2 regions of the Lacipirellula parvula genome follow, and region 1 is predicted to be linked to the other one. Evidence: riboswitches for the same ligand, from Rfam matches in the RefSeq annotation. Region 1 holds a riboswitch; the other holds the start of a gene.

Region 1 (3,436 bases):
CAGGGCGCGCCGCTCCGCGATCCCGAGCGGTACTTCATCACCATCTTCGGCGAGCCAGCCGGCGTGGGCGCCTGGGGGTGGAGTTTCGAGGGTCACCACTTCTCGCAGAACATCGCAGTGCAAGATGGCACGATCGTCGGCGACACGCCGAGCTTCTGGGGCGCCAACCCCGCCACGCTGATCACGTTCGTCGAAGGAGGGCCCGAAGTCGGTACGCGAACGCTGGCCCAAGAAGAGCAACTCGCCTTCGATTTACTGACGAGCCTCGACCAATCGCAGCGTGCCGAGGCGATCATCGCCGACAAGCCGCCCGCCGACTACCGCGCCGCCGGCCAACCCGAACCGCCCCGCTCCGCCCCCGAGGGGATTCCCGCCAAGCAGCTCACCGATCTCCAAAAAGAAACGCTCCGCTCGCTGCTCGCCGCGTTTTGCAACAACCAGGCGCCCGAACTCGCTGCCGCCCGCCTCGCCGAGATCGACGCCTCGGGCTTCGACCGCGTCCACTTCGCCTGGCAAGGCGCCGACAAACCGGGCGTCGGCCACGCCTACCGCATCCAGGGCCCGACGTTCCTGCTCGAACTGGTGAACATCCAAGCCGACCCCGCCGGCAACCCCGCGAACCACATCCACTCGGTGTGGCGGAGCCTCAACCACGACTTCGGCGTGGCTGAGTGATCGCGGGAAAATGCAAAGGCAACCGCCAAGGACGCCAAGAGCGCCAAGGGAATACGGGGTGAAATAGTCCCCGCGAATTAGCGCGAATAATGCATGAATTCAATTCATCGTGATTCCTTCTTCCTATTCGCGACCATTCGCGTGATTCGCGGGAAAGTCTTTTGCATTTTCCTTGGCGCTCTTGGCGTCCTTGGCGGTTAGTCTTCTTCCGCACCCGTTTGCACAGCCCACCGCGGCCAGCTATCTTGTCCCACTGCTCTCGGGCGGCGAAAGCCCGTGGCGACTCCCCAGTCGCCGCGAAGGGAAGTCGGTGAGAATCCGACGCGGACGCGCCGCTGTGATGGACGTTTGATTGGCCGATCAACAAGCCACTGTTTCGACTGCTGTCGAAATGGGAAGGCGATCGGCCGAGATGTCTGAAGCCAGAAGACCGGCCTGGGAGCAAACGTTCGACGCTACGGCGTCGGGCGCCCGTTTTCCGTCTTCGCGTTTAGGACGGGCCGGACCTGGCTTCACTCGCTGTTGTCGCATCGTGCCGCTGTGTGCGGGCGATGGTCGACGTCGTTTCGCCAGTTCTTGCCCTTCTGGCTGTTCGTCGTGAGCGAACTTCCCGCGCAGGCTCCTGCCCACCTCGGCCTCGCGATTAGGCCATGCGGCGATCACAGCCGCAGCTGGAATTCAGCTAATGACGAGACTTCTACGATTCAGTGCGGCGCTCGCATGCGCCCTCACGCTCGCGGCGAGCTACGCCGCTCCGCAAGCGAAGGCCGTCGGCATCGACGCCTACCAGCCGACGCGCAACTTCACCCTCCCCGCCGGCGGCGACAGTTCGGGCGGCAACGTCCTGTTCGACGCCCTTCCCGACGGCCGGCTCCTGTTGCTCAATGGCGTGAACGTCTCCGTCGAGACGGCTCCCAAGAGCGGCGCCTTCAACGCGCTCGGCGACATCCCCGGCTTTTCGTTGATGTCCTGGGGCCCCGGCTTCCTCGCCGTGTCGCCTGATGGAACCCGCGCCGCAGCCGGCAGCAACGCGGGCGGTACGATTGCCGTCTTCGAAACCGCTAATCCCGCGAGCGTCACCATTTTCAACGGCGATGACTTCGCTGGCGAGTGGATCGACAACCGCTACCTCGCCATCGCCAATGGCATGTCGGGCCCGCGGGTCGAGATCCTCGACACGCAAACCGCCACGATGACCCCGGTGATTACCAACATCGGCGGCGCCTCGGCCGGCGTTGCGATCGACGCGGCCGGCAACCTCTACACCGGCAACGGCTATGGTTACAACACGGGCGGCAGTTCGACCGGGTGGATCAAAGCCTTCGCCGCCGGCGATTGGCAAAACGCCCTCGCGACGAACACCCCGCTCAACTTCGAAGCCACCGGCACGCCGGTCGCTGACTTGCTCTCGGCCTACCCCTTCGGTTTCGATGGCTCGGGCAACATGTTCGTCGGCGGCGCCGATTTCTTCGGCGGTTCGAACGACAAAGGCTACGCAGCACTGATCAGCGCGAGCGCCGTCGCCGACGCATTGGCCAATCCGCAAGCCGCGCCGCCGATCAATGGGAACTCGCCGGCAAGCGTGCTGCGTAAGATCGCCAGCCCGCAGGAGACGCTCGATTCGCTCCAACCGCCGACGTGGAATTACAACGCCGGCACCGGCGAGTTGCTTCTCGGCTACTACCAGAACGGTGCGGTAACTGCCTACGCCGTGCCGGAGCCCGCGACACTGCTACTCGTGGCCGCGGCCGGGACCTTTGGTTTGCTGATGCGTCGCCGGTCGCGTTGCTTGGCGATCGCCCTGTTGGTGCTGACGGCTGCCCCGATGGCGGTCGAGGCCTCCCCTTACGACGCGTTCGATTTCAGCGACGTCGACTACTGGGTCGGCACGGGCAGCAACCGCGCAGCGCTGGTCGTCGACTTCTATTACCCCACGGGCAATGCGAGCTACGTCTGGGGCTACCAATGGGACGGCACGGCGACAGGCGAGCAGATGTTTCGCGCGATCGCCGGCACGACCCTCGTGCGTGAACGCGACGGCGGCTCAGAGTTGGGCACGTACTCAGGGAGCGATAGTCGCCTCTACCTGCGGGCGAGTTCCTTCGGCGGCGGCCTCGGCAACTCGACCTTCGGCATCGGCTACGACGTCGACGGCGACGGCGGCTCGTTCGTTTCGAGTTTCGAAGGCGTCGAGACGGGCGCCGCGACCGACAGCGACGACTACTACCGCGAAGGTTGGTTCACCGGTTACTGGAGCTACTGGATCTCCGACCCCTCCGCCCCGGCGTGGGGCTATTCGGGCCTTGGCTTCTCGGGTCGCGAACTGACCAACGGTTCGTGGGATGGCTGGAGCTACGTCGATTTCACAACCGGCGACAGCGGAACGCCGGCCGTGCCGACGCCCGCCCAAGTCCCCGAGCCAGCCGCGTTCGCGCTCGCCGCCTCCGTCGCCTTGGCGATGTTCACCATTCGCCGACGCAAGTAGCGACAATTCTGTGGGAGGCGTCTCCGACGCCGATGCGGCGCGGCTGGAACGCTTCGGCGTGGTGCGCGAAATCGGCGTCGGAGACGCCTCCCACAATTTCAATCCAGCTGCGGCATTTCCTCAGCAACTGACAACGGACGACTGACCACGGACAAAACCAATCAAGGAAGTCCCATGCAAGTTTCTACGACCCCGTCTTGCCGGCGATTGCCGGCAGGGCGGTTCTTCCTCGCACTGACTCTGGCGGCCGCGCTTGCTTCGACCGCGGCCGCCCAA
Region 2 (3,436 bases), 2.3 Mb from region 1:
GTTCCGCCAAGTCGGCGTTGGCTTCTTCAACACCGCCTTCGAAGAACAAGCGACTTGGGCCTGGTCGGGCTACCGCTTCCCCACCGACCAGTACGGTAACGTCGCCGGCGACAACGGCTACGGCATGTCGACTCGCGAAACGATGCTGCTCTACAACGACGAGTGCAACAACGTCGTGCACGTCGGCGGCAGCTACACCTACAACGAACCGGCCGGCAACACGCTGCGGCTGCGGTCGACGCCTGAAGTCGGCTTCACGCAACTCGACGCCAACAACGTGACTGACTTCCCGATTCCGTTCTATGTGAACACCGGCTTCCTGCCGACACAAAGCTACCAGGTCGTCGGCGGCGAACTAGCGGCGGGCTTCGGCTCGCTCGTGTTCCAATCGGAATACATGTACGCAATGCTCAACGAACCGACGGGCCCGCAATTGCAGTTCCCCGCCGGTTACGCCCAGGTCGGTTACGTCCTCACCGGCGAACGTCGCAACTACGATCACAAAACAGCGGCCTTCACTCGCGTTGTCCCCGACGTCAACTTCGGCAACGGCAGCTGGGGCGCGTGGGAAATCGCTGGCCGTTACTCGACGCTCGACCTCAACGACAAGTTCGTCCAAGGCGGTCACTTACAGGATCTCACGTTCGGCTTGAACTGGTACCTCAATCGATTCACGCGGTTCGAGTTCAACTACATCCACAACTTCCTCGACCGTCCGGTGGGGAACGACACCGAGTCTGACATCTTCGGTACGCGGGCTCAGTTTGACTTCTAAGGGAAGAAGGCGAACCCAAGAGCACGACGGAGGACACGAAGCAGTCGAAGCAATAAGTAGGTAGAATGCTGCCGTTAGACGCGGGTGGATGCTCACGCTGCATTCATCTGCGTCTTTCGGCGTTGATCGGCGGTTCCAATTCTCTTGAAGGTTCACGTAACCATGGCTGAAGCTGACGATCCGCGGATTTACTTTGCCGCCGAGCGGACGCTGCTCGCGTGGGTTCGCACCGGGCTGACGCTCGTCGGCATGGGGTTCGTCGTCGCGCGGTTCGGGTTGTTTCTGCGGATCGTCCGCAACGCTCCCGACGCGCCGACGCATGCCGGGTCGACATGGATCGGCGTCGGACTCGTGGTGCTTGGCTCGGTCGCCATCGGCGTCGCGGCCTGGCAGCACGCGAAGTTCTGGCACGGCCTCGCCAAGTCGCAGCGGACGCAACCGGGCGTGATGCGATGGTCGGTGATCTTCGCACTCCTCATTTCGCTCATTGGCCTCGCCCTCGGCGGGTATTTGGTCGTCAGCGCAAACAGCGCCGAAACGGGCCGGGCCGCGGCCGTCGCCCGCTGACCGGATCGCCTAAACCACTCCCTTCGCAGCACTTGCGCCCCCTGCTTTACGCCCCCCGAAGGGGCGCGTTAAACTCGATCCCTTGAGTTTGGTTCACCATGCGTTGGTGGTCGGCTGGGCACGTGTCGCTCGGCCGACGCAACAGGGAACTCCGGTGCGATTCCGGGACGGCCCCGCCGCTGTGACCAGGCGCGATTCGACGAACGCATCTTCAGCCATTGCCGCTGGACTGGTCGCTTAAGCAACCAGTCCGAACCCTGAGAGGGCTCAAAGCCTCGACAGGGTTTACATGCGGCGAGAAGGCGAGTTTCGTCGAGCCTGGGAGTCAGAAGACCTACCACTGCATGCAGCAATGCGATTCGCTCCTGCGAGGGACGGGCGGATGGCGAGATAGTTTCATCGTTGCCGCCGATTGTCTGGGCGATCTTCGTTGGCGCCCACGCAGGGTCGGCGATTGATCGAGCCACGGCTCGCCCACGATGAGACGGACGCAAGTGCTCATGCCCTGCCCGCCAGCCACCCGCCGCGAGTCGCACGCGCCGTCGCGCGGCTTCACGCTGGTGGAACTGCTGGTGGTGATCGCGATCATCGGGGTGCTCGTCTCGCTGCTGCTGCCGGCGGTGCAAGCGGCCCGTGAAGCGTCGCGGCGAAGTCGCTGTGCGAACAATCTCAAACAGCAGGGCCTCGCGGCGATCAACTACGAGGGGCAGCGTCGCACGTTGCCCCCCGGCTGCATTGGCTGCCTGCCGCCGCAAGAGGGGGTGCAACTCTTCCTGTCGTGGAACGCCCAACTGCTGCCGTGGCTGGAGCAGACGGCACTGCACGCCCGGCTTGACTTCACGAAGCCGTCGGACGAGGCGCCGAACCTTCCCGCCGCCTCGCAACAGGTCGACGTCTTCCTCTGCCCGAGCACGCTGCAACCGGAAACGGCGAGCGATTCGAACCTGTGGCGCGGCGCGGCGTTCACCGACTACGGCGGCATCTACGGCGTCGAAGGCGCCGGTCGCGATGCGCCATTCAGTATCGATCCGAGTGAGTGGTTCAGCGGCCAAGTGTTGGAGCCGGGTTCGCTCGGCGTGTTCGTCTACGACGAGCCAGTTGCCTACCGCGACATCGTCGACGGCTTGTCGCAAACGGTCGCCATCGCCGAGTCGCTCCTCCGCCGCCGCGTCGAATGCGAGTGGATCAACGGCCAAAACGTCTTTGCTCAAGAGCAGTCGACGCCAATCAATTCGACCGAAGGACTGGAGAACGAAATCGGCTCGCCCCATCCCGGCGGCGCGCAAGCCGTCTTCTGCGACGGGCACGTCGCCTTCTTGAGCGAGCAGCTCGACCAACGCGTGTTGAACGCCATGCTGACCCGCGCGGGCGAGGAGGCGGCTCATGCTCCGTAGTGGTCGGCAACAGTTCATCGTAGCGCTCGCATGGTGGTCGCTCTGTTCAGCGATGTTGATCGGCGTCGGCACGCAGCCGGCGGCCGCGGGACCGGTCGCGTCGTTCGACGACGTCGAGTTCTGGGTCGGCACAGGAAGCAACCGCGCCGTCGTGGCGATCGAGTGGCTCACCGGGACGACCGAGCGGACGACGCTCGCGTGGGGGTTTCGTTGGGATGGAGCAGCGACGGGGCAGACGCTGCTCAATGCCGTGGTGACGGCCGACCCTCGGTTGTTCGCCAAGTCGGGCGGCTTTGGCGGCGGGCTTGGTTCGTCGCTCTATGGCCTCGGCTATGACGACGGCGACGGCGCGTTCGCGCTCGACGACGGCACGACGTTCAATGAAGCGGGGATCGCGCAAGTGAGCGGCCCGGCCGATCGTGCGCAGGCGGTCGACCCCGCAGACTACTACAACGAAGGTTGGTTCCGCGGTTTTTGGAACTATGGCTACTCGCACACCAATCCGTTCGCCGGCGGGTCGTGGACCGCTTCGCAAGTCGGCATGAGCAGTCGCGTGCTGCAAGATGGCGACTGGGAGAGCTGGGCCTATCACCCCGCGGTGAACCAGGCCGGCTTTCAGCAGTTTGCCGACAATCCGTTCGCCGCTCCCGCGCCGGCGATCGTCGGCAGCGCCGACTTCAATGGCGACGGCGGCGTCGAT

What was found. A riboswitch is a leader RNA that binds a small molecule or an ion and turns the genes downstream of it on or off. The one in region 1 is predicted to bind cobalamin.
Region 2: another riboswitch for cobalamin. It lies ahead of PLANPX_RS25175 (DUF1559 domain-containing protein); the one in region 1 lies ahead of PLANPX_RS16310 (PEP-CTERM sorting domain-containing protein).

Annotation. Positions count from the first base shown of each region.
Region 1 is NZ_AP021861.1:4,193,252-4,196,687, reverse strand. Features, by position in the region: gene PLANPX_RS16315 (DUF3500 domain-containing protein) at 1-675, shown strand, start outside; cobalamin riboswitch at 920-1,129, shown strand; gene PLANPX_RS16310 (PEP-CTERM sorting domain-containing protein) at 1,361-3,160, shown strand; gene PLANPX_RS28260 (hypothetical protein) at 3,171-3,305, shown strand; gene PLANPX_RS16305 (hypothetical protein) at 3,335-3,436, shown strand, end outside.
Region 2 is NZ_AP021861.1:6,454,994-6,458,429, forward strand. Features, by position in the region: gene PLANPX_RS25165 (OprO/OprP family phosphate-selective porin) at 1-775, shown strand, start outside; gene PLANPX_RS25170 (YidH family protein) at 938-1,342, shown strand; cobalamin riboswitch at 1,430-1,699, shown strand; gene PLANPX_RS25175 (DUF1559 domain-containing protein) at 1,822-2,736, shown strand; gene PLANPX_RS25180 (dockerin type I domain-containing protein) at 2,726-3,436, shown strand, end outside.